Regions from separate parts of the Sporosarcina sp. P12(2017) genome, predicted to be linked through region 2. Evidence: a T-box and tRNA genes for the amino acid it is inferred to sense, from the RefSeq annotation. Region 2 holds a T-box; the other holds one or more tRNA genes.

Region 1 (16,160 bases), on a different contig from region 2:
GGTAGCACAGCAAGAATCAAACACTGTCTGTACGCGGAAAAATACGGAAACACAGCTCGTATGCATATGAGGTGCTGACTTGTGATCAGCTAATGACTCCTCTGCCGTCATTTTAGGATAATACTTACGTTTTCCACCTCGGAACACTGCCTTGAAATAGTCCCCGTTACCCGTCAGTAAACTGAACACGCGTGTGTTGACACGGCCTCTAACTGGGCTGACCAAACTGCCAAGTGGTGCCATGAAACAATCTGTATCACACTCTACGCAATCCACTTCGGGACACGTATTCTGGACGCGTTGGATAAAGCGTACTACTTCACAAATACAATTCGACTTATGACAACCATCATGTTTGTTGTCTTTCTTTTCACATCCCACTACTGTCCACCTCCTGTTTGTCGTTCTCTATACTTTATGCATGGGTAATCGACATGACAGGGCGCTTTCCTCAATATGCATAAATCCGACATAAAAGATACATGCTAGACAGAAGGGAGGCGTTGCATTTGAAGAAGCTGAGTATATTGTTAATTATTCTTGGTCTACTTACTGGTTGCAGTGAAAAAGGAACGTATATTAAAAATACAACTTCGCAGGATGAGAATTCGGTAGAGAAAGTCATAATGAGTAATGACCATGTAAAGCTAGCAAAGGTACTGTTATTTGAAGATGAATTGCTGGCAGGTATTCGTGTCAATACGTTTTCCCGATTTCAAAAGAAATCCATTGCTACTGACATTAAGAAAAAATTGGAAAAAGAGTATCCTGATTTAAAAATTACGGTATCAGCAGATAGTAAAATTCTGTTGGAAACGGAGAAGTTGATTCGTAAAAAAGGTGAAAAAGATTATCAAAAGAAAATAGATAAAATCAAATCAATTGAAAAGGAGCAAACCTAATGCAACAAGAAAAGTATGCCCAAATAGAGAAAGAGTTATCACCTAAACCTCCTATTTTGAAAAATGTAATTAGAGCTTTCTTGACAGGTGGTTTGATTTGTCTGGTTGGACAGTTCATTGCACTCTTTTATATTACGTACTTTGATTTTACGGAACGGACCGCGAGTAATCCAACTGTTGCCACAATGATTTTCATTGCGATGTTGTTAACGGGATTTGGATTATATAAAAAGATTTCTCAATTTGGTGGAGCAGGGGCAGCTGTACCGATTACAGGATTCGGTAACGCCGTCGTTTCGGCTGCTATAGAACATAAGTCAGAAGGATATGTACTAGGTGTGGGCGGGAATATGTTTAAATTAGCGGGTTCAGTTATATTATTTGGTGTTTTTTCTGCCTTCGTTGTAGCGCTGATCAAGACCATCTTAGTGAAATTTGGTGTGGTCTCATGGTGAAACGAGGCGTGTTAACCTTTCATTCCAAGCCAAGTATTTACGCAACAGGCGTAACAGCAGGACCATTGGAAAAAAACAAAAGCGTGTTTGCACAGCAATTTGATAAAGTATACGAAGATGAGCGTTGTGATTTACCGACCAACGAAGACGGTCATAAGCAGTTAATGTATGATGCTGTATTGATTGCACTCAGTAAAGCGAAGAAACAACCGGAGAAAATCGACTTTTTCTTAACTGGTGATTTGGTTAATCAAATGACCCCTTCAAATTTTACAGCCCATGCACTAGCTATTCCGTATATTGGTCTGTTTTCAGCATGCGCTACTTCAGTCTCTTCTATGATTACTGCGGCATTACTCGCGGATGCTAAGCAAGCGAACTGGATTATGGCAGGTTCTTCTAGTCAACATAACGCAATTGAACGACAGTTTCGATATCCACTGGAGTATGGATCGCAAAAAGGTGCAACTGCACAGTGGACGGTCACGGCAGCGGGTGCAGTATTGATTGGACAACATAAACAAGGGACTCCAGTTATTAATTGCGCTACTGTAGGTAAAGTGATAGACATGGGAATGACGGATCCTTTGAATATGGGATCTGCGATGGCCCCAGCTGCCTGTGATACATTGATGAATCATTTAACAGGACATAATAGGACGATCGATGACTATGACACGATTATCACTGGAGATTTAGGAAGTAATGGTTTCAAAATACTTAAAGCGTTGGCAAATGAAAATGGTTTACCACATACGAAAAACTTTCGGGATGCCGGAGAAGAGTTTTATGGAAATGATCCGTCCTTTAAAGCGGGAGCAAGTGGTTCTGGTTGTTCAGCAGCGGTGTTTCTTTCAGACGTCTATCAAAAAATGCTGACGGGAGAGTATAAGCGGGTTTTATTGTTGGCAACTGGTGCGTTGCTATCTCCTTTGTCATTTCAACAAGGGGATACGATTCCGTGTATTGCCCACGCGATTGAACTGTCCATGGATGAGGTGACGGCAGAATGATATCTATATACATCACAGCGTTTATAGTAGGTGGCTTAATTTGTGTCATTGGACAATTGCTAATGGATGTCGCCAAATTAACGCCTGCCCATACATTAGTTTCGTTGGTTGTGGCAGGGTCGGTACTGGACGGCATTGGCTGGTATGAACCATTTATTGATTTCGCTGGTGCGGGAGCTACGATTCCCATTACGTCATTCGGTAACGCGTTGACACACGGCGCAATGGCGGAAGCGGAGAAACATGGTCTGATCGGTGTGGTAACTGGAATGTTTGAAGTGACAAGTTCGGGAATCAGTGCGGCAATCATTTTCGGACTAATCGGTGCGTTGCTCTTTACTTCAAAAGGAAATGTCTAAAATACTCAAATGCCCTCTCCAATTCATTCTTCTCTGCATATAGTAGAGGAGATAGGAAGGAGGGGTTTTTCATGTACGGATGTTATCCATCTCAAGGTTTCGGCGGTTACGGATACGGCGGAGGATGCGGTGAAAGATATGGCGGTTCTTCATTCGTCTTGATTGTAGTTCTGTTTATTTTATTGATCATCGTAGGCAGAAGCTATTTCTAAGGAGGAGAACTGAATATGAATGATTCATTCTTTAAAAAAATAGAATCTAAAACGGGTGTGCCAATGGAAGAAGTCTTTGCATTAGCGAATGCCATCCAATACGCCGATTTCAAAGACGAAAAACAAGTGAGAAAAATCATTCAAAAGGTAAGTCAAGTAGCAAACAAAGACGTGCCACAATCAGTAGAAGATGAATTAGTCAACTCTATCATAACAAGTGGTAAAGGACTGAATTTGAACGATATTTCACAAATGCTTGGCGGTAAGTAATATAAATTTACTAAAAGATGTTTATGATGCTTGCTAAGTGGGTAAACTAGTAATGATGATATAGTGAAGAGGGAGGTGTGCGTTATGGGTTATATACTACCAATACCAAACTATCAAGCACAGCAGTATGCAGAACGTATGAATAACGAACGGCATAATTTTGCTTATATCGGACGAGTAAATCCTGTGCGTCTGAAAAATGAGGAATCGAGCTATTGGGAAGACGTTGTAGCAGATGGAGCAAGACGTCGTGAAGAACAAATGGAGCAGCGAAAAAATCGCGCACCTCAACCTTTAGTGAAAAAAGGATTCATTGCTCCAAATCCAGCCCAATTCTCACCTGAAATTGCAGATGTCGTAGGAAAGGGCCGAGCGATTAACACATACGTCTGATACATTAAAAATCCCCTTCACCACTTAAAAAAGCGGTGAAGGGGATTTTTTTGCGCAATTAGTTGTTCTTCAAACTTTTTTCCATGGCACGATGAGGAATATCCGCATCCATAAACTCAGGAGATGTTACAACATAGCCTAGTTTTTCGTAAAAGGGCACAGCATAGGACTGTGCATTCAACACAAGTTTCTTCATGGAGTTTTTTAGTGCATGTTCTTCTAATGTGTTCATAATCAAAAACCCAAGATGTTTACCGCGATGTTCAGGTAAAATACAAATTCTCTCTATTTTACCGTGTGCATTTACTAGACCCCTCATTCGGCCGGCGCCGATTGGTTGATCCACTTCATCATAGACGACGAAGTGGATAGCCTCCTGATCGTGTTCGTCCAACTCGAGAATCAACGGGACGCCTTGTTCTTCCACAAATACTTTCTTGCGGACAGTATATGCATCCTGCTGTCCTATTTCATCTGAGACGATTTTTACAGTGATCTGCAAATCAAGACTCACGATCAAGACGGAATGTCTCGTACACTGTCCACGACCCGTCTTCTAGTTGATAAAGTAAATGAATACGATCGATGACTTCCGAATGGTCAACACCTACCATTTTCATTTGGTTAATGACATCATCATGTTCACCAGAAGTCAGGTTTTGCGCAATTGTAACATGCGGAACGAAAGCATAATTATTTTCATCATGATAGAAGTTTACATTTAAATCCTTGTGTAACGCGAGAATTTCGTCGTTTGGTACAACTTTAAAGTAAATGGTGTTCGTAGTCGGCGCGAATGAGCCGACTTTTGTAACGTTCAACTCAAAAGGGCTGTTTTTAATTGTAATTTCTTTTAACGCATTTGCTACTTCTTCAATTTCCTTGTCATTCGCTTCGAATGGATCTTTCAGCGTCATATGAGGTGTGATCAGCGCATAATGGGGATCATACCTCTTCCGATAGCCATTTGCTAAATCTTGAAGTTTTTTTGAAGGGAATGCAACAATACCGTATTTCATTTAAGATTGCCTCCTTGTGAATTGACTGAATTTTAGGTACATCTCTTTAAGTATATCAGAAAGTAGTCCAACGTGTCTCCTTCTATTACTAAAGGCTATTTATTTCGATCAGCGCGCGTCGAATATCAGGCTGCCATGACTTCCATGTATGATCTCCGTCCAGCTCTTCATAATAGTAAGGAAATCTTTTTTCTTTTATGACTTTATGCAACTCACGATTAGGTGTTAGAAAATCCAATCTGCCGTCAGCGGTTGTGGGTACATAGGTTTCTTTATCACCGATCACATGATAAATAGAAAGGTTGGCTGGGTTTTGATTGGTCTTCACTGATTCAAGTACTTGCTCATTAACGAATGGTGAATGCAACACTACTTTTCCGAAGCAATTTGGATATTTTAAAGCGGTCAATAAGGAGATGGATGCTGCTAATGAATCACCTATTAGCATTCTTGAAGAGCCCATTTGGTATGTTGGGTAGGTTTCATCAATATACTGAATTAACTCGTGTGCTAAAAAGCGGATATACGCTTTGTGTCGATCGCCTTCAGGGTGATACATACGTCTGCGTTCTTGCACCGTTTTGTATGGAATACCTACAATGATGACAGGTTCTATGATTTCTTCTTCCATTAATTCATCGGCAATTCGGCCAATCCGTCCGTATTGAAAATAGTCCTTGCCATCAGATACAAGCATGACATTGTGTTTGTACAAAGGGGAGTAGCGTGTTGGTAAATATATTAACAGTTCCATTTCTTCCTGTAGTTCATTGCTGTAAAAACGGATTTCTTCAATTTTTCCTGGATTCATTTTGTAGGACCTCCATAATTAATGTACACTTAGTAAATATCATACCGATAAATAACAGTGTAAAGCTAGTGAAAACTATTATGTATGAAGAGAGAGGAGAAATAATATGGATGAAGGTAAAAATATTGTTCATTCGGACGTCGTGACAGCAGCAACAAAAGACGCGCTGATCCGTCGCGGGGTTACAATTCAAGATATCGCAAAAATTGTTTATGAACTGCAAGTACCTTATAACAAAGGTTTGTCACTGGAACAGTGTGTTGACTCAGTAGAAAGCGTTCTTCGCAAACGTGAATTGCAGCACGCCATATTGGTCGGGGTTGAATTGGATGAAATGGCTGAAAGAGGTCAGTTATCGGAACCACTTCAACAAATCGTTGAATCAGACGAGGGCTTATTCGGAGTAGATGAAACGATCGCGTTGGGTGCGGTATACACGTATGGTTCAATCGCGGTGACTACATTCGGTCACTTAGATAAGAACAAAGTCGGCATCATTAACGATTTGGATACCAAAAAAGGAATTGGTATTCATACGTTCTTAGATGATTTGGTAGCAAGTGTGGCAGCGTGTGCAGCGTCAAGAATTGCGCACAGAACTCGTGATCTGCAAGAAGCAGGCCTAACGTTTAAAGATGTGCAGAATGGCAAGAGCTAATATCGAAATCGAACTGCCCTAGATCATTATTTCTAGCGGCAGTTTTTTGTTTAAAGTGAAGTTGTTGAGTGCTTGTTTGATTACGGTTCTGTTAGTAGTGAGAAATAAGCGGCGTTGGATTGTGGCTTTTGCACGTACTTTTTCTATTCGTGTATGGTCAGAAGTTTGCTGTTTTGCTGCCAATGTTAGTGGAGAGTTCATTGGTCCTACTACGACGCTGGTGGATGGCTTTCACAATGAGCCGCAGACAGGAAAGTCGCCTGTCTCTGTCTTCTTGCTACGACTATCACAGCAGTCGCCTTGGTTGGATTGTGTGTAAGGCCGTTCATATTCATCTTTTTCAAAAGCAGAAAATCAGTATCACCAAGTCGCAGATCTTCTTCCTATTAGAACCACAACCAAAATAAATACCACTTAGTAGCGCAGGCACAACTGCGGGGTAGGCCGTGGCGATGAGACAACTGGCAGCACTACCGCCAGCTGGCTCATGGCTGGAGGCAATCCCCCACGTGCCTGCGCGGGTCCAGAAAGCGAACACTCGCTACTTTCCGTACCCAACAACGAGTCGAGCAACGCCCCCCAACAAAAAGTGAACAAGACGCGCAGCCACATAGTCGTTCTACCAAACGCGTTTGTTCGTCGGGTACTATATGAATTTACTTTTCTCACCTAAATGAATCCAAAAGACTGAAAGATACTAATTCTGGGTATCTGACATGTGGTAAAAGCATTATATTGACAAGGGTGAATAGCATGAATGGTACATAAAAATTATATAAATTATTATATTGACAAGTTAAAGCGCTTTCATGGTAGAATGGTAATGTCTATGACTACAAATTGTAAAGGGGAGATGGTCACATGAAGAAAAACTCACTTCGCCTACTGGCGTTAGTTTCCATGCTCGCGCTTCTTGTGCTCGCAGCTTGCGGTAACGACGAAAAAGCTGATGGCGACAAAGACGCAGACGGAAACAAAGAAGAAGGTAAGGCAGAGCAAGACTACAAATTCTTAAGCTTACTTACTGGGGGAACACAAGGAACTTATTATCCACTAGGTGGATCATTTGCTGAATTCATTACCCAAGAGACAGGAATCAAGACGACTGCTGAAGTATCTCAAGCATCTGCTGCGAACATGACAGCGCTTAAAGATGGAGATGCAAACATCGCATTCGTACAAACAGACATCGCATACTACGCTTCTAAAGGTGAAATGATGTTTGACGGAGATGTAATCGACGGAGTATCTGCGGTTGGTTCACTTTACCCTGAAACAGTTCAATTGGTTACGTTGAAGAAAAGCAACATTAAGACGTTTGAAGACTTAAAAGGCAAAAGTATTTCAATAGGAGCGCCAGGTTCAGGAACAGCTGCAAACGCTGAGCAATTGCTTGAAATTCATGGTTTAGCTTTAAGTGATATCAAAGCACAAAACTTGGACTTCGGTGAGTCACAAGAGAGTCTACAAGCTGGACAAATCGACGCGGCATTCATTACAGCTGGAACTCCAACAGGTGCTGTTGAAGGTCTAAACGCTACTTCTGAAGTTTTCATTATTCCAGTAGAAGACGCTAAGGCTGATGAATTAATCGAGAAATATCCATACTACGCTAAAGAAATGATCCCTGCTGGAACGTATGGTTCTGAAGTAGAGACACCTGCAGTATCAGTAGGTGCAATGCTTGTTATGCAGAACGATATTTCTGAAGAACTTGGTTACCAGATCACAAAGGCGATTTATGAAAACGCTTCGAAAATCCAACATGCCAAAGGTGCTTTGATTAAAGCAGAAAATGGTTTGAATGGTATTGGTATTCCTGTACACCCGGGTGCACAGAAGTACTTTGATGAAGTGAACTAATAAACTGTCAGTTATCTGATAGGGTCACGAGGGACGGTAAAGCGAAAGCTTTGTCCGTCCCATTCTTAATTTTCAAAAGTTATGAGCGGAATTCATACATTATTATGTCTATTGCATGTAATGTAACAGAAAGGATTAAGCGGATGAAATCACGAAGAATAATTCTTCTGCTGACGTTTCTGATAGCAATTGTAATGCTGATCATATGGTTTTATCCATACAGACAAATGATCATACTTGAAGAGGTTCGGAGCGAACAGCCAAAAGCGTATTATCTTCCATTACACGAGAATCGAAATTTCCAAGTTCAGTATATTCACTCGATCCATTTGTCCAATGTGAAAGAGCAATATCGCATTACCGACAATGGAAAGCTCCGTTTCGAATGTATGCAGTATGAAGACGTAGCCATCGGATTACCAGGTTATGCTGAAGAAGGCGAAGCATTGCAAATAGAAGATGGCGTTTATACGCTTACATTCGAAAACCGCGTGATAGATTCGTTTGTTCTCTATATAGGTAGGGTGAATGCAGATCTGTCTTTGCGATATGAGCAACAAGATTATCATCTAAAAGAATTTCTTCAAAAGGGTCATTCTTATGAATTTCATGTGGCGAAGGTATCAAATTATAAGTTGTTAAAAGGAGTCAGATTAAATGGAAAATAATAAAGACCGGGAAAAAGATATTCCCACCATCTCCGATGAAGAAATGAGTACACTTTCTGAACAAGAGCAACTCGAAATTCTTCAAAAGTACGACCCGGAATCCAATACGAGAAATTTGAAAGGTTTATTAGGCAAGATTGTATTTTTCGGCTTATTGGCATTCTCGATATTCCAGTTGTATACGGCGATCGGTAAACCATTTACAGCTCAAATCCAGCGATCTATTCACTTAGGATTTGCTTTATCTCTTATTTTTCTCATGTTCCCTGCTAGAAAAAAGATCGGTGTACGCCGTGACAAAGTACCATTCTACGATATTATTCTTTCTTTATTGGCTATAGCCGTTGGTTTATACTGGCCGCTATTTATCGATGAGCTAGTATTTCGTGTAGGACGAGTATCTGATCTCGATTTAATTATTGGTATTTTAGCGGTTCTACTGACATTAGAAGCAGCGAGACGTGCGGTAGGATTACCGATTACAATCATCTCAGTCGTGTTTCTGGCGTATGCATTCTTTGGACCTTATTTCCCAGGGTTCCTTGCGCATAGAGGACAAAGCGTGGACAATCTTGTTCAATTAATGTTCTTTACAACGGACGGGATCCTCGGTACACCGATTAGTGTATCTGCCACCTTCATATTCGTCTTCCTGTTATTTGGAGCGTTCTTAGTGAAGACTGGTGTTGGTAACTACTTCAATGACTTAGCAGTAGTATTAGCAGGTCGTTTGACTGGTGGACCCGCAAAAGTCGCAATATTCTCAAGTGCGTTGCAAGGTACCATTTCAGGTAGTTCCGTAGCAAACGTTGTTGGATCCGGTTCATACACGATTCCAATGATGAAGAAGCTAGGTTATCGTAAAGAATTCGCTGGTGGAGTAGAGGCAGCAGCATCTACAGGTGGGCAGATTATGCCACCGATTATGGGAGCCGCTGCATTCCTGATGGTTGAATTCATCGGCGGTGTGACGTATTGGGAAATTGCCAAAGCGGCAGCTATCCCTGCGTTGCTGTATTTCACTGGAATTTGGATTATGACACATTTCGAAGCAAAGCGTGTTGGTTTGAAAGGAATGGACGCATCACAGATTCCGAATCGTAAAGAAACACTGAAGAAGATTTATTTATTACTACCGATTTTAGGTATTATTGTCTTCTTGTTGATAGGGATCCCAACGATGAAAGCAGCATTACTCGGTATCGTACTGACTATCGCTGTGAGTGCAATCAGCAAAGAAACAAGAATTGGATTGAAAGATATGATTGACGCGTTAGTAGACGGTGCTCGTACTGCATTGGCTGTAGCTGCTGCGACTGCTTGTGCTGGTATTATTGTCGGGGTTGTTGTCAAGACAGGTCTCGGGCTTAGCTTGGCAACTGGCTTGATTTCAGCTGCTGGCGGTAACGTCTTGCTTACATTGATTTTCACGATGTTTGCGGCTATCATTTTAGGCATGGGTTCTCCAACGACAGCTAACTATGTTATTACGTCTACAATCGCAGCGCCCGCCATCATTACATTATTGATGCTGGGTGAGCCTACAGGTGCAGCTGTGCCGATTGTAGTAGCAGTATCTGCACACTTATTCGTATTTTACTTTGGTATCATTGCCGATATCACACCGCCAGTCGCATTGGCTGCCTTTGCAGCTTCTGGTATTTCGGGTGGAGATCCGATTAAGACAGGTGTCACTTCTGCAAAACTGGCGATTGCCGCCTTCATCATTCCGTATATGTTCGTCTTTAATCCGGCGATGTTAATGCTCGACTCGAGTGTAACGGAGATTGTATGGGTGACGTTGACCGCCATTGTTGGTATGGTCGCCATCGGCGCAGGCATAATTGGCTTCTGGTATAGTAAATTGAACTGGATTATGCGGATTATTACGATAGGCACAGGTATGTTGTTGATCTATCCAGAAACTATGACGGATATCGTCGGTTTAGTATTATTCATCATCTTGTTCGCTTTCCAGTGGATGGGTAATAAGAAAAACAATACACCTAAATTAGCTTCAAATTAAATAACTCCTAAAAGACTTATCAGCTCGTAATTGAGTTGATAAGTCTTTTTGTTTCGATGAAATAAAAATATTTTGAAAAGCCTCCTCACTTTTCTGACAATTCACTAGTCTGATAACGTAAAAAGTACTAGATTAAAGTGAATTTCTAATAGAGGACGAGTCTAGTAGATATAAGGATTTTCACTGAAATGCGATTTCTAAAACACATGATAAAATAAATGTCAAGAAGCCGAAGGACTAGAAATTGGTGAAACTATTTTGGACTAATTACGCAGTTTTACCAACGCGAGTTCTGTATATACTACAAATAAGCGAATCAGTCATGACGAATAAAATATATAGGTCGGTACAGAAACCAATCAAATAAAAAAGGAGAGAAAATACTATGAATACACAAGAAACATGGTGGGAAAACGTGTTTGAAGGGCACTTAGCACATGGCTTTAACAAAGAACGTATGAGTGAGCTGGATCATGAAGAGTTTTTATATTTTGAGAATGAACCCATAGAAGAACAAGTAAATCCAATGCAGTAAACGAAAGGAGAAGCGTCCCTGAATATTGCAACGAATTTCCATAAAAATCGGTAATTTTTCGGGTAGCATAGAAAAATTATCGATTTTTAATTTCCTTGTTTACAACCAGGATAGATAATGCTATTATAGTATTTGTGCTTGAGAGCTTAACTAGCTCACTATAAAATGCACATCCTAGTATGATCGATTCCGTAGCTCAGCTGGGAGAGCGCCACCTTGACAGGGTGGAGGTCGCTGGTTCGAGCCCAGTCGGAGTCATAGGTGCCAAACCTAAGTTATTTACCGTCGGAACACGGTTTATAACAATAAGCAGTCCTATTAGACCGAATGTCTAGGGGCTGTTTTTTTTATGTCTAAATTTCAAATAAAGTTTGCATTACTGTCAAATCATATTCAATTACACTGATCAGTCATGCGGTGTATACTTATAGTGCGAGCACCTATTTAGATAAGCAGGAGGGCTAATATACGATGAAAAGAAAACAAGTAACATCTAATGTAAAAGAATATACAGTGGAAGAACCAATCGAACTATTACCGTATTTATTGAAGATCATGTCAAAAAGCAGTAGGAATTCGGTGAAATCCATTCTTACACGTGGCCAAGTTATGGTGGATGGTCAAATGACAACAAAACATAATCAGCCATTAGCTCCTGGGCAAAAGGTTGAAATACAAAGTAACAAAGCGGCTATAAATGTCTCGAAATTAGTCGGTGTATCTATACTTCATGAAGACGACGATCTCATCGTGATCAATAAAGATGCAGGCGTTCTTTCCGTAGCTTCGGAAAAAGAAAAAGATCAGACAGCTTATAGAGAAATTACGAAGTATGTTAAGAGAAGCCACCCTGAAAATCGAATCTTTGTCGTGCACCGTCTTGATCGAGATACATCAGGCGTGATGATGTTTGCCAAAAATGAAGAGACGCAGCAAGCTTTGCAAAGTACATGGAATGAATCCGTAAAGGAACGTTTGTATACTGCACTTGTCGAAGGAAAAGTACGAACAGAATCAGGAACTATTTCTTCTTGGTTAACGGAAAATAGTGCGTTCAGAGTTTATTCAAACCCAACTGATAATGGTGGTCAGCATGCCATTACACATTATAGAAGAGTACAAGCAAACAAAGATTGTTCATTGTTGGAAGTTCTTTTGGAAACGGGACGAAAAAATCAAATTCGTGTGCATATGGAAGAATTGGGGCATCCCGTTATAGGTGACAAAAAGTATGGCGCTACAGGTAACCCATTGCGCAGGGTGGGACTTCATGCTACAGCATTGTCTTTTTTACATCCACGTACAGGAGAGGTAGTACGATTTGAAGCAGAAGTGCCCCAGGTTTTCATTACGCGCTCTAAATAATAAACCGTGCAATTTGCAGTTCCTTGGTATTCCTAAGGAACTGCTTTTTAACGTCAATTCATTCAAATGAATATTTGAATGAATAAATTGACAAAATATATGGAATTGCATATACTAAAGCTAATCAATCAAATGGACAGTTGAATGATGAAGACGTTATAATGAACGAAATGTTGAGAGGACTGGTTACATGACTTCTGAGAAAAATGTCTATCGCCTGCAGAATTTATCATGCACAAGTTGTGCTGCGAAATTCGAGAAGAACATCCGCCAGATTGATTCTGTGGAAGATGTGCAGCTGAACTTTGGAGCATCCAAGTTAACAGTTGCGGGAGATGCCTCTATTTTGCAATTAGAAGAAGCAGGTGCATTTGACGGCATTAAAGTATTTCCTGAAAAACAGCGGATTATTAAACAGCATACGCCGTTTTGGAAAAAACGTGAAAATCAAACGACTATAGCTTCGTTAGTTTTACTACTAGCAGGGTATGCCGTATCTACCGCAAATGGTGATCATAACTGGCTGTCGATTGCTCTGTTTCTCTCTGCTATTATAATCGGCGGATTCAGTTTGATGAAAGAAGGATTAACGAATCTTTCCAAACTTGAATTTGATATGTCTACATTGATGACAATCGCAGTCATCGGTGCCGCGCTCATTGGTGACTGGGCAGAAGGTGCAGTGGTCGTCTTCCTCTTCTCTGTCAGTGAAGCATTAGAAAGTTACTCAATCGATAAAGCTAGAAATTCTATTACATCATTAATTGAAATTGCTCCCACGACTGCGACGGTACTTCGTGGTACTAATGAATATGAAGTAGATGTGGAAGATTTACGTATCAATGATGTCATTTTAATTAAACCGGGACAAAAAATTGCAATGGATGGTGAAGTCATTCAAGGTGACTCATCCGTGAACCAGGCCGCAATTACAGGTGAGTCTGTGCCTGTTCATAAAGCACTTGGAGACGAAGTATTTGCAGGTACATTGAATGAAGAAGGTGCAATGCAAGTCCGTGTAACAAAGCTTGCTGAAGATACTACAATTGCCAAAATCATTCACTTAGTCGAAGAAGCACAGGCAGAAAAAGCACCGACACAACAATTTATTGATCGCTTTGCGAGATACTATACACCAGCTATTTTAGTTACTTCGTTACTGATCATGATTATTCCGCCACTTTTCATGGGGGGAGTATGGGGCGAATGGTTCTATAAAGGTCTTGTCGTGTTAGTAGTTGGCTGTCCTTGTGCGTTAGTCATTTCAACACCTATTGCGATCGTTACAGCGATCGGTAACGCTGCACGTAATGGAGTGTTGATCAAAGGTGGCATTCATTTAGAAGAAACGGGACAGATCAAAGTCGTGGCGTTCGATAAAACAGGAACGTTGACTGAAGGGCGTCCAGAAGTAACAGATGTCTTGACGGTTTCGTCATTAACTGAAGATCAAGTATTGCAACAGGCAGCGTCAATCGAGAAGTTCTCCCAACATCCATTAGCCTCTTCCATTATGCGGGCGGCAGAGAAATTATCGCTTGAATTACTGGCAGTCAATCAATTCCAATCCATTACAGGCAAAGGTGCAAAAGCTGTGATTGGAGAGCATCTAGTGTATGTAGGAAGTCCAAATTTATTCAGAGAAATGAACACAGTGGAACAATCAATTGAACAGCAGATTCTCGCGTTGCAGAAGCAAGGTAAAACCGTTATGCTCGTCTGGTCTGAAGCAGGTCTAGAAGGAATTATAGCAGTAGCTGATCAAGTCCGTAAAAGTAGCTTGAAGGTTATCGAGAAGCTTCGTGAGATGGGTAAAAAGACCGTCATGCTGACGGGTGATAATCAATCAACCGCTCTAGCAATCGGAGAGCAACTTGGCTTATCGGAAGTCAAAGCAGAATTACTACCTGATCAAAAAGTCGAAATGATTAAATCGTTGACTCAATACGGTAAAGTGGCAATGGTGGGTGACGGAGTGAACGACGCACCGGCATTAGCTACAGCAAATATCGGTATTGCGATGGGCGGTGCAGGAACAGATACTGCACTTGAAACAGCAGATATTGCATTGATGGCAGATGATTTGGAGAAACTTCCATATACTATTAAATTAAGCTCACGCACTAAACAAATCATTCTTCAAAATATTTCGATCTCACTTGGATTAAAAGTCATTGCGCTATTACTCATTATTCCAGGCTGGCTAACATTATGGATGGCCGTCATGGCGGATATGGGTGCTACCGTCATTGTAGTATTAAATTCATTGCGGCTCATGAAAAATAAAATATAATGTAGGAGAAACTTCAGTCGAATAAATCGTCTGGAGTTTTTTCTGTTGAAGAAAATGGTAGACTGATCATAAGAACAATCATGAGGAGTGTGGATAGTTTGGCAATGACCCGTCTAGAACTTGAAGTGATTATGAACAAACAGAAACAATATTATACATCAGGAGTGACGCGCAGTATTTCATTCCGAAAAATGATGTTGGAAAAACTGTATAAAGCAATTCAAAAGCATGAAAAAAAAATTTTAGATGCATTGCATAAAGACCTACACAAACATCCCTTTGAAGCGTATGTAGCAGAAATAGGTTTCGTCTTATCCAGCATTACCCATATGATAGACCACTTGGATGAATGGGCAGCACCTGAAAAAGTGAAGACACCGCTCCATTTACAACCGGCAACGAGCTTTATCGTGAAGGAACCATATGGCACTGTATTGATCATTGGACCGTTCAACTATCCGTTCCAACTAGTATTTGATCCGCTAGTCGGTTCGATAGCAACAGGGAACTGTACGGTGTTGAAACCTTCAGAAGATGCATTGCATACGGCTAGCGTCGTAGATAAAATCATTTCAAGTGTATTTCCACCGGAGTATGTATCCGTGGTGCATGGTGAAAAAGAGGAAACGAAACTGTTACTTGACGCACCATTTGATTATGTATTCTTTACTGGAAGTGCAAAAGTAGGGAAAATTGTCATGAAAGCTTGTGCGGAGAGATTGACTCCATTGACGTTGGAGTTAGGCGGAAAGAGTCCAGCCGTTGTCGATCATACTGCTGATATCAAAAAGGCAGCGGAGAAAATTGTTTGGGGTAAGTACATGAATGCAGGCCAAACGTGTATAGCACCTGACTATGTATTGGCTGACGCTTCAATTTACGATGAATTAATCCATGAAATGAAGAGCGCTATCCAACGTTTTTACGGGGGTGACGCACAGAAGAGTGCTGACTACGGACGCATCATCGCGGATCGTCATTTCGATCGATTAGCGAACATACTAGATCAAGATCAAGCATATATCGTAGAAGGGGGCAAGACAGATGCCGCGGATAAATATATCGAGCCGACGATTTTAGCGCTATCAGACTGGAATAGCGCTAGTATGCAAGATGAGTTATTTGGTCCGATCTTACCTGTCCTGCCGTATGATAATTTAGGCGTCGCAATTCAGCAAATTAGTACGTTACCTAAGCCACTAGCTGCATACTTTTTCACTGAGAATGATGAGGCAGCTAATCATTTCATCGAAGTATTGCCATTTGGTGGCGGTTGCATAAATGACACGATATCACATGTCGCGAATATTCATCTACC
Region 2 (16,160 bases):
TACGAAGCGTAAATCCCTATCTCTCTTCCCTTAATCCTCACCAACCCCAAACGACAAAAGCCCATCCAACAGCATCGCGCTGTCAAATGGGCTTTCAACTTCTTCAAACTACTTTTAAATTTCCTTCAGTTCCGCAATACGACGTTCAACCGCCGCATACTTCTCCAAATAATCCTTCTCTTTCGCACGTTCTTCCTCAACAACTGACTCAGGCGCCTTGGCAGTAAAACGTTCATTCGACAACTTGCCCTGAACCCGCTTTACTTCACCTTGCCACTTGCCAAGTTCCTTCGTCAAACGAGCTAACTCTTCTTCAATATCAATCAATCCTTCAAGCGGCAAATACAACTCTGCCCCCGTCACGACTGCTGACATCGTCTTGCCTGGCGCATTCGCCTTCACGCCAATCGTCAACGTTTCTGGATTACAGAAACGCACAATATAGTTACGATTCTCTTCCAGTACCGCCACCGTCTTCTCATCTTTCGCCGAAATATACAAATCGACTTTACGACTCATCGGTGTATTCACTTCTGCACGGATAGTACGTACGGATTTGATAATGTCCATCAACAGTTTCATATTCGAAGCACGGGACTTGTCCATCATCGTTGCATCTACTTCTGGCCACTTCGCTACGGTGATTGACTCGCCTTCATGTGGAAGGTTCTGCCAAATCTCTTCTGTAATGAAAGGCATCAATGGGTGCAATAAACGCATCGTCTGATCTAGAACATGCGCAAGAACCGAACGTGTCATTTTTTTCGCTGCTTCATCTTCACCGTATAGTGGCAATTTCGCCATTTCGATATACCAGTCACAGAAATCATCCCAGATGAAGTTATATAACGCGCGACCCATTTCACCGAACTCATAACGGTCAGCTAAGCTAGTTACTGATTCAATCGTTTCATTCAGACGAGTTAAGATCCATGCATCTGCAACGGATTTCTCTCCTGATAGATCGATTTCTTCATACGTCATACCGTCCATATTCATTAACGCGAAACGGGAAGCGTTCCAAATTTTATTAGCAAAGTTCCAGATCGCTTCTACTTTTTCTGTAGAGTAACGCAGATCTTGTCCTGGTGAAGAACCTGTTGCTAGGAAGTAACGCAATGCGTCTGCACCATATTGCTCAATTACGTCCATTGGATCTACACCGTTGCCAAGAGATTTAGACATTTTTCGCCCGTCTTCCGCGCGTACTAATCCATGGATCAAGACATCCTTGAATGGACGTTCTTCGGTGAATTCAAGTGCTTGGAAGATCATGCGGGACACCCAAAAGAAGATAATATCATATCCTGTAACAAGGGCATCTGTCGGGTAATATTTTTTGAACGTTTCGCTGTCAACATCTGGCCAGCCCATAGTCGAGAACGGCCATAGAGCAGATGAGAACCAAGTATCCAGTACGTCATTGTCTTGTGTCCAGTTTTCTTCATCAGCTGGTGCTTCTTGACCCACATAAATTTCGCCTGTTGTGTTGTGATACCAAGCCGGAATTCGGTGACCCCACCATAGTTGACGAGAAATACACCAGTCGTGTACGTTTTCCATCCAGCCCAAGTATGTTTTCTCGAAACGTTCAGGCACAAACGTTACTTTTTCTTCTTCATTTTTCTGAAGATTGATTGCTTGCTCAGCAAGTGGCTGCATATTGACGAACCACTGTGTAGAAAGGTAAGGCTCGACTACTGCGCCGCTTCGTTCCGAGTGTCCGACAGAGTGCATATGTTCTTCAATTTCAAATAGCACATTCATCTCTTGTAAGTCTTTGACGATTTGTTTACGGCATTCGAAACGATCCATACCTTCATACTTACCTGCTAATTTATTCATCGTGCCATCTTCATTCATCACCAACACACGTGGCAAGTTATGACGGTTACCTATTTCAAAGTCATTCGGGTCATGCGCTGGTGTGATTTTGACTGCGCCGCTTCCGAAGTCCATTTCTACGTAGTCATCCGCGACGATCGGAATCTCGCGTCCTACAATCGGTAATTTGACCATTTTGCCGATTAAATGCTGGTAGCGTTCGTCATCCGGATGAACCGCAACAGCTGTATCACCGAGCATCGTTTCAGGACGTGTTGTCGCTATTTCAATTGAGCCTGTGCCATCTGTCAGTGGGTAGCGCATATGATAGAATGCACCCTGCACATCTTTATGGATAACCTCAATATCAGATATCGCCGTCTTTGTCGCAGGATCCCAGTTGATGATGTATTCACCGCGATAGATCAGCTTTTTCTCATACAACTTAACGAATACTTCGCGTACCGCTTTTGACAAACCTTCATCCAAAGTAAAACGCTCTTGGGAGTAATCGAGAGCCAGACCAAGTTTCGCCCATTGTGCACGGATATGGCTCGCATATTCTTCTTTCCATTTCCATGTTTCCTGTACAAAGTTTTCACGGCCAAGATCATAACGGGTTTTGCCTTCAGCGCGAAGTTTTTCTTCTACTCTCGCTTGTGTCGCAATTCCCGCATGGTCCATTCCTGGCAACCACAACGCATCATACCCTTGCATACGCTTCATGCGGATGAGCATATCTTGTAACGTCGTATCCCAAGCGTGCCCTAAGTGAAGCTTACCTGTGACGTTCGGTGGTGGAATTACAATTGTGTATGGTTCTTTTTCGCTTGTTACATCCGATTCAAAATACTTCCCTTTAAGCCACCATTCATAACGTCCTTTTTCAACTGCCTGTGGATCGTATTTAGTCGGCATCGTCAATTCATCAGTCATTTCAGTTCCTCCTTCAAATAAAAAGGGATACAAAAAAGCCCCACTCATCCCGGTAAAAGGACGAAGGAGCTCGTGGTACCACCTTTATTTATGAACGCTAAAAAGCATTACATCTTCATGATTTGGTAACGGTCTTCACCGGATCCTGCTACTACAACTTCACAGAAACTGCTCATAGGGGACTTCCATATGTTGTTTCCAGGTACGTTCCACCAATCGCACCCTCTCTAAAGAAAACGGTTCACATGTACTTTCCTACTCTTCGCATTTATATTCATATACCCATTATTATACGCGAAACATGTAGAGTCCGTCAACTGAATAGTAGTCTATAGAGAAAGGATGGTGAACGATGCGAAGAGGTTATAATCCATATCTATTGCCGCCATGGCTACGGAAAACGAGATTTTACTGTAAAGGCTGTATCATCCCATTAACCGTGTTTCAGTTGATCCGGTTGCTCATTGTCCCGACGACCGGCGACTTTTTAATATTTTGCTTACTCGCTGCTTTGTCCTTCTGCTTCTACAAAAACATTATTTGAATGGAAGATCTTTCTCGTTACATCGTCATCCATCTCGGCGATGTATAAGAGAAAGTCTTCCATTTCATTATTTACTTGTTCCACCGCACGGTCAGCATTTGCGAGAAACTCCATATGGGAAGTCGATGCAGCCACGAACTGTGGTGCTGCTGGCTCTTCTTCAATAACAACCGGTTCTTGTACAGGCTTTTCCTGTTTCAAGTAAACAGTCCACTCGAGCTTCAACCCTCCGTCTTCTTGTGATGAAGTTTTAATATCTGTTACTTCAAGTTGTAAGTCTCCATCGAGTTCTACCGGCAGATCAACATTCAAAGGCACAGCGTATTCAAAATATCCTTTACTATTTTCTACTTCCACGTCATTAATGACTAATACATCTTCAGTTATCAATTCCACTTGCTTGTCTGCATCAAATACAACGTTTGCCGCGATATGATAGATCCCTTGCAAACGGACCGCTTCTTCCGTACGATCCTCCGTAAACCCTGGTGTCACCTTTACCTCAGCCGATTCAGCAAATGCCCCATACTCAGCAGGGAAATAAAAAGACTCATGCAATGTCCATTGATGCGTCGTCATTTTCGCTTCACTCCTTTTCTTAACTCAGGCTACTATATGAAAAAATGGAGGAGTTTAGAAGTGAAGTATAGCGTAGATTGGAAATGAAATAATGGCTACCCAGCTATTCCGCAAATTTTTATCAAAAAAAGCGCCAAGCAAATAACTTTGCCTGACGCTTCATCATTATCGCTTCAATTTCTCAAACACTGTATGGAATGCTTCCACAGTTTTCGCGATGTGTTCTTCTGTGTGTGCTGCTGACAAGAACATACCTTCGAATTGGGAAGGTGGTAATAAAATACCTTCTTCCGCCATCAGACGGTAATACTCTGCAAACAACTTCAAATCAGATGTCTTCGCTTTATCGTAGTTATTAACACGTTGATCCGTAAAGAAGAACCCGATCATCGAACCTGCACGGTTGACGGTATGCGGAATATTATTAGCTTTCGCTGCTGCTCGGAAGCCTTCTTCCAACTGATCACCAAGCTTGATGAAGTGTTCGTATGTTTTCGGCGTCAACTTTCTCAACGTTTCGATACCCGCTGTCATTGCTAATGGGTTACCAGACAATGTACCCGCCTGATAAATAGTTCCTGCAGGCGCTACATGCTCCATAATCTCGCGAGAACCGCCATACGCTCCTACAGGCAGTCCGCCACCAATTACTTTACCAAGACATGTTAGGTCCGGTTTGATGTTGAAATGACCTTGTGCACATTTATACCCTACACGGAATCCGGTCATGACTTCATCAAAGATTAGTAATGAACCATTTTCTTCTGTCAACTCACGTAAACCTTTAAGGAAGCCGTTATCAGGTCCTACAACACCCATGTTTCCTGCAACTGGTTCTACAATAATTGCAGCAAGGTCGTTTCCGTACTCTTTAATAGCCAATTTGACACTTTCAAGGTCGTTATATGGAACCGTGATTGTGTTAGACGCAATCGATTCAGGTACTCCAGGGCTATCAGGTAAACCTAATGTAGCAACGCCGGATCCCGCTTTAATGAGCAAGGAATCCGCATGCCCATGATAGCAGCCTTCGAATTTAAGGATTTTATTACGCTTCGTATAGCCTCGAGCTAAACGAAGTGCACTCATCGTCGCCTCCGTACCGGAAGATACCATACGTACCATTTCGATGGATGGTACACGGTCGATTACTAGCTCTGCCAATTCATTTTCTAGAAGAGTGGGTGCTCCGAAACTTGTACCTGTTTCAGCTACTTTCTGAATTGCTGATACTACATCAGGGTGTGTGTGTCCTAGGATTAGAGGACCCCAAGACAGAATGTAATCTATATATTCATTGCCATCGATATCCTTAATAATCGCACCTTTACCACTTTCCATAAAGATCGGATCCATGTTGACTGATTTGAATCCACGAACTGGTGAGTTGACGCCACCTGGCATTAACTCAACTGCTTCTTTGAATGCCTGTTTAGATTTTGTATATGTTTTTTGTCCCATATTACTTCTCCTCCAACCAGCGAGCAGCATCTTTTGCATGATACGTCATGATGATATCTGCGCCTGCACGCTTCATACTTGTTAACGTTTCTAATACAATTTTCTTCTCATCTACCCAGCCATTTAATGCAGCAGCTTTGACCATAGCATATTCTCCACTGACATTATAGGCTACGACAGGCAATAATACGTGATTCTTCACGTCGCGAATGATATCAAGGTAAGACAATGCCGGCTTAACAATTAGGAAGTCCGCACCTTCAAGAATATCAGTTTCCGCTTCACGCATGGCCTCCATACGGTTTGCCGGATCCATTTGATACGTTTTACGATCACCAAATTGTGGTGTGGATTGCGCTGCTTCACGGAACGGACCGTAATAAGCAGATGCATATTTAACTGCATACGACATGATTGGAATGTTTTGGAACCCTGCATCATCTAGTGCTTGACGAATAACTGCCACAAATCCGTCCATCATATTCGATGGCGCAATAATATCTGCTCCCGCTTTCGCTTGACTGACCGCTGTCTTGGCAAGCAATACAAGGCTGGCATCATTATCTACATCATTGTCATGAATAACGCCACAGTGACCGTGATCTGTATACTCGCATAAGCAAGTATCTGCTACTACGACTAATTGCGGGTGACGTTCTTTCACTGCGCGTGTTGCACGCTGAATGATTCCTTCGTCGTCATATGCTTCAGAACCGGTTGCGTCCTTTTCGGAAGGAATACCGAATAAAATAATAGAGGAAATACCTAATTCGACTACTTCATCCGTCTCTTTCAATAATAAATCAATTGAAAACTGATCTACTCCTGGCATGGAAGCGATAGGATTACGTACGTTCTCGCCTTCTGTAACAAAGATAGGATAAATGAAATCCGCTGCTTTAATTTCCGTCTCTCTTACCATCGCTCGAACGGTCGGATGTGTACGAAGTCTACGATGACGCTTAAATTCTATTGGATTCATTTGAATTCTCCCTTTCGTTTGGCCAGTTCATGGACTAGCTCGACTAATGTATACGTTTCAGGTTTGACGTGAACGGGCGCACCTACTTTTAACAGTGCACGCTCCGTAACATGTCCAATTGCGCAAACCGTAAAGCCAAACCACGTCGTTTTCGGTGCAATACGTGAAGAGAACACTTCCACCGCTGACGGACTTGCGAACAGTACGGACACCTGGTTTTTATGAAGTATAAAGCGACTCAATTTATCTATTTCACTCGTTGCACTCTTGGTCTCATAGACTGTCCATTCCGATACATGAAACGGCAACTCCTCACGAATTAAACTTCCTGCGAGAGAACCTTTCAAAAAGACCACATGTAATCGTTCTGACTTTTTCGGATTAAACTGTTTGACGAAAACATCTGCACTAAACACGCTAGGAATGAAAGATACAGCAAAACCGAGTCGATCTAGCGCAGCCGCTGTTCGCGTTCCGACCGCGGCAACTTTTCCGTTATACGTATCCGCTGTTACATTGAAGCGTACCATTTTCGCACGGAATGCAGCAACTGCTGATTGGCTCGTAAAAATGAGCCAATCAGCTTTCATTGCTTGTTGCAACTTTTGCTGATCAGCCTTCTTCTGTATTTCTCCCACTTCAATAAGGGGAATCGAAACCGGAATGCCGCCGTACTTTTTCACAAGTTCGGCCGCTTCCGTAGATTTTGGTGTTCCGGTGAAAATAACCGTTTCTCCTGCTAACGGTAATGCATTACGCATCCATTTCCGCCTTCACTTTCTCGATTACTTCAGCAGCACCTTGGTCACGTAAAATTCTGCTAACTTCTTTACCAACTGCAACAGGATCTGTTCCTTTCACCGTTTCACGGAACACTTGAATTGCATCCGGAGACGCGATGAAGCCAGTCATTTCCACTTCATTACCATCAAACGTTGCAAATCCACCGATGGGTACTTGGCAAGAACCATCCATTTCATTAAGGAATGTGCGCTCAGCCTGTAACTCAACCCAAGTCTTCTCATCCGTGAGTTTCGCCAGTTCATTTAGTAATTCTGCATCATCTTCACGACATTCAATCGCTAATGCACCTTGTCCTACTGCTGGGATACAATCTTCAAGCGATAGGTGTTCTGTGACGATGTTATCATCCCAACCCATACGCTTAAGTCCCGCAGCCGCTAAGAGAATTGCGTCAAATTCACCGTCACGTAATTTACGTAAGCGTGTATCAATGTTACCGCGAATCCACTTAATTTCAATATCTGGACGCAACATTAATAACTGTGAACTGCGACGAAGACTAGATGTACCGACAACCGCTCCGATTGGCAAGTCCATGAAGCGAACATGATCGTTTGCGATGTATGCATCGCGTGGATCTACACGTTTAGGAATACAGCCGACAGTCAAACCGTCTGGAATTACCGCAGGCATATCTTTCATGCTATGTACGGCAAAATCAATTTCTTTATCAAATAATGCTTGCTGAATTTCTTTTACGAATAATCCTTTACCGCCAACTTTTGACAACATGACGTCCAAGATTTGATCGCCTTTCGTCACGATCTCTTTTACTTCAAACTCAAATGGTGCACCCGCCTGCTTCATTTGTTCGATGAACCATTTCGTTTGAGTTAATGCTAGTTTACTTCTGCGTGAACCTACAATAATTTTTCTCACAAAACTCTTCCTTTCCTATATCCATAAATGAAATTGTGACAGCGTACTGCCCAAAAAGAAATTAACGACCGTTAAGAGAAATGCAAATATTGTCATCCAGGCAAACTCCATTGATTGAAGCTTTCCCTTATAGTTGAAATAAATAACTGAAGAATAGATGAGTAATACTGCAAATGACCCCATAATTTTCACATCAAAAGGAGACCAGTGTTCAAGCGCTACGTACGCCCATTGAACTCCGAATAATAAACTAACGAATAAAATCGGAATGCCGGTATAAATCGACATTTTCATCCCCGTCATGGTCTGATGTAAATTAGGTAGACTGGAAAATCGTTTTCCAAACTTTTTACTTTTCAATACGTTATATACAATCAAATATAATACCGCAAAAACAAATGCTAATGCGAACACTGCGTACGAGAGGATTGCTGACGTAATATGAACAAATAGTACTTCTGAAATGAGCGAATCACCAACAGTGGATGCTGTGTATTTCAAATTGGAAAAGACATGAATCATTAAAAATGCAAATCCAATAATATTTGTGAAAAACACCATGAAGTTTACTTTATAAATCAACTGGAACACAATAGATAAAGTGACCAGCAACCACACATAAAAATATATTCCTTCAACTAACGATAATACCGGAAAGCGTTTCATCTGAATAATATAAAGTGATAAGATTGCGGTTTGTGTAAGCCATACGGTAACGATGAGCCAAAAAGCAATACGTTGGACAGCTTTTGACTTCTTCAAGTAATCAATAAAGTAAAAAACAAGACCGAGGGCATAAAGAACAATCATGAATTCCTGAAGTCTTGCGACGGTTAAATCAACCATATGCTATTCTCTGCCTTTCAAGCGAAAACCTCTCTTTTGATAGTAAGGTGTGTTCGTCTTCATTGTCTCAAATGAGAGGGTGATACTGCAAATAATTGCATCCATGGAAAGCATCTTTTTACTAGTGCCATGAATGCTTATACATAAATAGTATATTTACCTGCATTAAAAAAGTGGGCCTGTACCGTTCTTGTGAAAGACAGATACAGAACCACCTGGGATTAGTGTTGATAATGTAAGTTCGTCACATCAACAACATCTGATTTTTGATCAGCACGTTTTTGAAGACGTTCTTTTGCTTGTAATGCCAGCTGTTCCTTTTCTGTTACGACATCTTCGGAAATTCCAAAGATTTGTTCGAAAAGTGCGAGTTTCTCCGCTGCTTTTTTATCAGTAGATAATTCTTTAGCCTGTAGAATAGGTTCTTTTAATAATTGATTAATAATCGACTTTGTATGCTTGTTCAGAACCTTCTTTTCACGTTCTGTTAAATCCGGCATTTTATTTTCGATGCTGATCATTGTTTCACTCTGAATACGACTCGCCTTCTTGCGTAGTGCAGAGATCATCGGCACGACGCCAAGTGTTGTTAACCATTCTTTAAACGCAACAACTTCTTGTTCAATCATCAGACCGATCTCATCAGCTGCACGCTTACGTTCAGCCAAGTTTGCTTCGACAATACCTTGAAGATCATCGATATCATACAAGAATACACTGCTCAATTCACCAATTTTCGGATCAAGATCACGAGGCACAGCGATATCCACCATGAATAGCGGCTTGCCTTTACGTAGTCTCTCTACATAATCCATTAATTCATAATCGATGACGTATTCAGTAGCGCCCGTTGAACTGATTAAAATATCTGCTTCGAGTAACAAACACTGCAACTCTTGCATAGATTTCGCTTCACCATTAAATTTCGCCGCTAGAATTTCTGCCTTAGAGAATGTTCGGTTGATTACAGTAATCTTCCCAACACCACTTCCCTGCAAGTTCTTAACTGCTAATTCACCCATCGTACCTGCACCAAGAATGGCAATATGCTTATCCTTTAGTGAACCGAAAATCTTTCTACCCAGTTCTACTGCTGCATAAGAAACTGACACAGCATTTTCACCAATTGCTGTGTCGGTATGTGCTCTCTTCGCTGTTGTGATCGCTTGTTTGAATAACTCATTGAATACGGTACCTGTTGTACCAATATTTTGTGCAGCGAAAAAACTACTGCGAACTTGTCCTAATATTTGCGTTTCACCGAGTACCATGGAATCAATGCCTGCAGTTACACGTAATAAGTGTTCCACTGCACCATCTTCTTCATGAATGATCAAATGACTGGAGAATTCCTCCATAGGAATAGAGAACCAATCAGCAAGGAATTTTTTTATATAATATCGTCCAGTATGAATCTGATCAACCACCGCATAGATTTCTGTGCGGTTACAAGTAGAAATAATAATGTTTTCTAAGATGCTCTTTTGCTGTTGCAATGTTTGCATCGCTTGTGGCAAATCAGCTTCTACGAATGATAGCTTCTCTCTAATTTCGACAGGGGCGGTTCGGTGGTTAACACCGACAACGACTGTATACATTAGGTGCTCACACCTTTCGGAATCTTTTTCGTACATTCATTATAACATACATAGCGCTTTAGTCGGAATGCAAATTGTGAACAACGTTTGAAGTCATAATGTAGCAATTCCATCAAAACAACTCATTACTTACATGCGACTTTCAATTTCACGCCATGCTTCATCCATACCCATTCCCTTTTCAGATGAAAACAGGATTAGCGGCTCGTGTATTTCCATGTTAAATGTTGTCCGCACGATCTTCTTATGTTTTTCCCATTTACCTTTAGGTATTTTATCCGCTTTTGTTGCAATGACGATCGTAGGGATATTGTAATGAGACAGGAAGTCGTGCATCATGCAGTCATCTTTTGTCGGAGGATGGCGCAAATCAACAATCTGTACTACCGCACGCAATTCTTCACGTGACGTGATGTATTGTTCGATCATACCGCCCCATTTTTCTTTTTCGGTTTTCGAAACTTTCGCATAGCCGTACCCTGGTACGTCAACGAAAAATAATTTTTCTTCGATTTTATAGAAATTGAGTGTTTGGGTCTTCCCTGGTTTTGAAGATGTACGAGCCAAGCTTTTACGTCCGATCATTTTGTTAATGAAGGAAGATTTACCTACATTCGAACGCCCAGCTAAAGCAAATTCAGGATAACCTTCTGTTGGGTATTGTTCAGGTCTAACGGCACTCATAATCATTTCAACGTTATGGACTTTCATTTCTTTTCCTCCAAAGCGATATCGAGTACTTCATGAGCATCCGATACTAGTTTAAATGTCAATTCTTTTCTTACACTATCTGGAATATCATCCAAATCGCGTTCATTATCAGACGGGATGATGATCGTACGCAGTCCTGCACGGTGAGCACTAAGCGTCTTTTGTTTTAGTCCACCAATTGGCAGCACACGTCCACGCAATGTCACTTCTCCTGTCATACCGACTTCACGGCGTATCGGGCGTTCTGTCAATGAGGATACGAGTGCCGTGACGATAGTAATACCAGCGGAAGGTCCATCTTTTGGCGTTGCGCCTTCTGGGACGTGAATATGAATATCCCATTTTTCATGGAAATCAGGATCTATATCAAATGTCATGGCTTTTGAACGCACATAGGATAATGCCGTTTGTGCTGATTCCTTCATGACATCCCCAAGTTTACCTGTCAGCAATAATTTACCTTTACCTGGAGATAAAGATACTTCAATTTGCAATGTATCCCCGCCGACGGATGTATAGGCAAGTCCAGTAGCCATACCGACTTGATTAACCGTTTCTGCCTGCCCAAACCTGAAACGCTTTTTGCCAAGTAACACTTCTAAAGACTTCGGGCTCACTGTTAAGCTCTTCTTATCGCCTGCTAGAATTTGGCGCGCAGCTTTACGACAAATGCTTGCGATTTCTCGTTCAAGTGAACGTACACCAGCTTCACGTGTATAGTATCGTACGACTTCCAGTACTGCCTCTTCCTGGAAACGAAGTTGTGATTTCTTTAGGCCATGTTCCTTCATCTGTTTGGGAATCAAATGATTAATAGCGATCGATTGTTTTTCCTGTTCTGTATAACCAGGAATTGAAATAATTTCCATACGGTCTCGCAGCGGTCCGGGAATAGCCCCCAGGTCATTTGACGTCGCAATGAATAATACACTTGAAAGATCATATGGCTCTTCTATATAATGATCGCTAAAACTGCTGTTTTGTTCAGGATCGAGCACTTCCAGCATGGCAGACGATGGATCTCCTCGGAAATCATTGGACATTTTATCGATTTCATCGAGTAAGAATACCGGGTTGACAGTGCCCGCTTTTTTCATGCTTTGGATAATACGTCCAGGCATAGCGCCTACATACGTTCGGCGATGACCACGGATTTCAGACTCATCACGGACACCACCTAGTGATAAACGTACAAATTCACGTCCTAGTGACTCGGCGATAGAACGGGCTAACGAAGTTTTACCCACTCCTGGAGGACCATCTAGACAAAGAATCGGTCCACGCAGAGAATTTGTCATCTGACGTACAGCGAGGTATTCAAGAATCCGTTCTTTAACGTTTTCCAAACCTTCATGATCACGATTCAATATCTCTTCTGAACGAGATAAATTTAGTTGATCTTCTGTCGCATGCGTCCATGGCAACATAATGAGCCACTCAATGTAATTACGAATGATGCCACTTTCAGCTGAAACAGAAGGGATTTTTTCATAACGTTCCAATTCGCGCTCTGCTGCGTCTCTCACGGATTGCGGCATATTGGCTTCTTCGATTTTCTTTTTCAACTCGGACACTTCTAGACCTTTACCATCTTTATCGCCTAGCTCAGTTTGAATCGCCTTTAATTGTTCGCGTAAGTAAAACTCTTTCTGTGTGCGTTCCATTGCTTCCTTCACGCGTTCATTAATTTTTTGTTCAAGCTCCATAATTTCCTGTTCATTATACATTCGACTGATTAGCCATTCCAAACGTTCAGGTACGTTTAGAATCTCAAGCACTTCTTGTTTGGCAGTTAGTTTTAATGGCAAGTTGGATGCGATCATGTCCGCTAATCTACCCGGTTCTTGAATGCTTTCAACCGTCTCCAGTGTTTCGTCTGAAATCCGTTTGCTATTCTTCGCATATCGTTTAAACTGTGCAACAAGTGACCGCATCAGCGCTTCTGCTTGCGCGTCTATTTCTTCATTCTCTTCGTAACATGTGACATTGACAACTGGATACAGGTCAGCTTCTTGGTAACTGCTCCACTCTGCTCTATGTATGCCTTCGATTAACACACGGTACGTACCATTTGGTAATTGAGTCATTGATTTGATATTCGCCAGAGTACCTAATTCATGCAAATCTTCTTTTTCCGGATTTTCCAAACTCAAATCTTTCTGCGTTGCAAGGAAAACCTGATGATTATCTGCTAATGAATGTTCAATGGCGAAAATTGAGCGTTCTCGACCCACATCAATATGTAAAAGCATCGTCGGATACACTATCACTCCGCGAAGTGGCAATAATGGGATGTTCTGTTTTTGAATCGTCGGCATGATAAGCCACCTCCAAATAAATTATGTTTATGTATGTGTACTGCTTAAATGAAATCTTATGTAAGAAAAAGCCGACTGCCGAACGTATAAGATACGCATCGGTGGAGCCGGCCCTTTTGCCTTTTCGGCGTTATGCGGTATTTTTTTCGCTATCTGATTCGTATATAGATCCGTCTTCTCTGTGCAAGATCGGAGTCGACTTACCAAGAACAGAGTCCTTCGTAATGATACATTTCTTCACTTCTTCAAGTGAAGGAAGATCGTACATTACATCCAACATGATGTTTTCGATAATCGAACGAAGTCCACGTGCACCCGTTTTACGAGCGATCGCTTCTTTCGCAATTTCAATCAATGCGTCATCTTCAAATTGAAGTTCTACATCATCCAGTTCGACCATCTTTTGGTATTGTTTTACGATCGCATTTTTCGGCTCAGTTAGAATTTGATACAATGTATCCGCATCTAATGTATCGAGAGTTGCAATCACCGGCAAACGGCCGATAAATTCTGGAATCAAACCATATGACTGGAGATCTTCAGGAATCAGTTTAGCCAATAGGCTATCTTCTTCATTGATCTCTTGCTTGGATTCAGAACCGAAGCCGATCACTTTACGGCCAATACGGCGTTTAACGATATCTTCGATGCCATCAAAAGCTCCACCTACGACAAATAAGATATTTGTCGTATCGATTTGTAAGAATTCTTGATGAGGATGTTTACGACCGCCTTGTGGTGGTACGCTCGCAACTGTTCCTTCAAGAATCTTCAACAAAGCTTGTTGTACACCTTCACCGGATACGTCACGAGTAATCGATGCGTTCTCAGATTTACGAGCTACTTTGTCGATTTCATCAATGTAGATAATTCCTTTTTCAGCTTTATCAATATCGAAGTCCGCTGCTTGAATCAATTTCAAGAGAATATTCTCTACGTCTTCCCCAACGTAGCCTGCTTCAGTTAATGAAGTCGCATCTGCAATCGCGAATGGTACATCCAAAATACGAGCCAACGTTTGCGCAAGTAATGTTTTACCGCTACCAGTTGGGCCGATTAAGACGATATTGGATTTAGCCAGCTCGACATCATCAATTTTACTGCTTGAATTCACCCGTTTGTAATGATTGTATACTGCTACTGCGAGTGATTTCTTTGCGCGATCTTGCCCGATAATATAATCATCGAGGATACCTTGGATCTCTCTTGGTTTTGGAACGTCTTTTAGCTCGAAGCCTTCTTCAAGACCGACTTCCTCTTCCACGATTTCCGCACAAAGTTCAACGCATTCATCACAAATATAAACACCTTGACCTGCTACTAATTTACGGACTTGCTCTTGAGATTTTCCGCAAAAAGAACAGCTCAGGTTATCGTTTTCATCATTAAATTTGAACATTATGCTCACCCCTATTCAAGTGAATATACTACAAGATTACCATGACTTAATCAACTATTTAGAACTTAATGACCGATTCCTATCAGCCTGATATGTATCATTATTTATGTTCTAGCTTATGGAGTTTCCCAAAGTCTATACATGAAGTTGTTTCATTTAAGAAAAACAAGGTACGGACAAACCGTACCTTGTTACATTCATATAGAAAGATTAGTCGATGATTTTAGCGTTATCAACAAGTAGTTGTACTGTTTTATTGAAGCGAAGATCGTTCTCAAGTACAGATGTGCCACCAAGAGTTGTCTTGATTTGCTCAACGTCCATACCGAATTGCTCAGACATCTTTTCAAGCTCAGCATTTACTTCTTCTTCTGGAACTTCTACTTTTTCAGCAGCGCCGATTGCTTCAAGTGTCAATGAAACGCGAACGCGGCTTAACGCGTCGTCTTTCATCTGGTCGCGAAGTGTTTGCTCGTCTTGACCAGAGAACTGGAAGTAAAGATCTAAGTTCATACCTTGCATTTGTAGACGTTGTTCGAAGTCCTGCATCATACGATCCGTTTCTGAATCGATCATCGCTTGTGGGATTTCCATTTCAGCGTTGCTTGCAGCTTGTTCTACTAAATCGTCACGAAGAGCTGTTTCAGAATCATTCTTTTTCACTTCTTCAGCTTCTTCTTTCAATTTCGTACGTAGTTCTTCTACTGAAGATACGCTTTCATCGATTTCTTTTGCTAACTCATCATCAAGTTCAGGAACTTCTTTAGACTTGATTTCATTAACTTTCACTTTGAATATAGCAGGCTTTCCAGCTAATTCAGTAGCGTGATATTCTTCAGGGAAAGTAATTTCAATTTCTTTTTCTTCTCCTGTTTTCATGCCTACTACTTGCTCTTCGAATCCTGGAATGAATGAACCAGAACCTACTTCAAGTTCGTAGTTTTCAGACTGCCCGCCTTCGAATGCTTCGCCATTAGCGAATCCTTCGAAATCAATTGTAGCTGTATCGCCATTTTCAACAACGCCGTCTTCTTTGACTACCATTTCTGCTAGTGCTTCAGTACGTTGTTCAAGCTGCGCGTCTACTTCCTCGACTGTAACTTCAACTGCTTGACGAGTTACTTCAAGACCTTTGTATTCTCCAAGCGTAACTTCTGGCTTAAGAGCTACAACAGCAGTGAAAACGACAGGTTCGCCTTTTTCTAGCTTTTCGATGTCGATTTCAGGGGCTGCAATTGGATCAACGTCTGCTTCGTCTACTGCAGCAGAGTATGCTCCA

What was found. The T-box of region 2 lies ahead of CSV80_RS05975 (valine--tRNA ligase). A T-box ahead of a tRNA ligase gene usually reads a tRNA of that ligase, here a tRNA-Val.
Region 1: it has a tRNA-Val gene. The T-box ahead of CSV80_RS05975 (valine--tRNA ligase) is inferred to sense a tRNA for this amino acid. The anticodon was not compared.

The regions. Positions count from the first base shown of each region.
Region 1 is NZ_PDYL01000015.1:56,893-73,052, forward strand. Features, by position in the region: gene CSV80_RS12740 (CotY/CotZ family spore coat protein) at 1-381, opposite strand, end outside; gene CSV80_RS12745 (hypothetical protein) at 510-902, shown strand; gene spoVAC (stage V sporulation protein AC) at 902-1,357, shown strand; gene CSV80_RS12755 (beta-ketoacyl-[acyl-carrier-protein] synthase family protein) at 1,351-2,370, shown strand; gene spoVAE (stage V sporulation protein AE) at 2,367-2,729, shown strand; gene CSV80_RS18055 (YjcZ family sporulation protein) at 2,801-2,941, shown strand; gene CSV80_RS12770 (stage VI sporulation protein F) at 2,957-3,211, shown strand; gene CSV80_RS12775 (hypothetical protein) at 3,296-3,604, shown strand; gene CSV80_RS12780 (GNAT family N-acetyltransferase) at 3,663-4,118, opposite strand; gene CSV80_RS12785 (YjcG family protein) at 4,108-4,623, opposite strand; gene CSV80_RS12790 (alpha/beta hydrolase) at 4,712-5,434, opposite strand; gene CSV80_RS12795 (phosphatidylglycerophosphatase A family protein) at 5,541-6,092, shown strand; gene CSV80_RS17370 (hypothetical protein) at 6,139-6,411, shown strand; gene CSV80_RS12800 (TAXI family TRAP transporter solute-binding subunit) at 6,954-7,955, shown strand; gene CSV80_RS12805 (DUF1850 domain-containing protein) at 8,150-8,623, shown strand; gene CSV80_RS12810 (TRAP transporter permease) at 8,613-10,649, shown strand; gene CSV80_RS17670 (hypothetical protein) at 11,035-11,184, shown strand; tRNA gene CSV80_RS12815 (tRNA-Val) at 11,370-11,442, shown strand; gene CSV80_RS12820 (RluA family pseudouridine synthase) at 11,656-12,549, shown strand; gene CSV80_RS12825 (heavy metal translocating P-type ATPase) at 12,740-14,842, shown strand; gene CSV80_RS12830 (aldehyde dehydrogenase) at 14,941-16,160, shown strand, end outside.
Region 2 is NZ_PDYL01000006.1:6,963-23,122, reverse strand. Features, by position in the region: gene CSV80_RS05975 (valine--tRNA ligase) at 115-2,760, opposite strand; T-box leader at 2,814-3,032, opposite strand; gene CSV80_RS05965 (hypothetical protein) at 3,260-3,883, opposite strand; gene hemL (glutamate-1-semialdehyde 2,1-aminomutase) at 4,049-5,344, opposite strand; gene hemB (porphobilinogen synthase) at 5,346-6,326, opposite strand; gene CSV80_RS05950 (uroporphyrinogen-III synthase) at 6,323-7,087, opposite strand; gene hemC (hydroxymethylbilane synthase) at 7,080-8,009, opposite strand; gene ccsA (cytochrome c biogenesis protein CcsA) at 8,025-8,855, opposite strand; gene hemA (glutamyl-tRNA reductase) at 9,077-10,453, opposite strand; gene yihA (ribosome biogenesis GTP-binding protein YihA/YsxC) at 10,583-11,164, opposite strand; gene lon (endopeptidase La) at 11,161-13,482, opposite strand; gene clpX (ATP-dependent protease ATP-binding subunit ClpX) at 13,613-14,881, opposite strand; gene tig (trigger factor) at 15,092-16,160, opposite strand, start outside.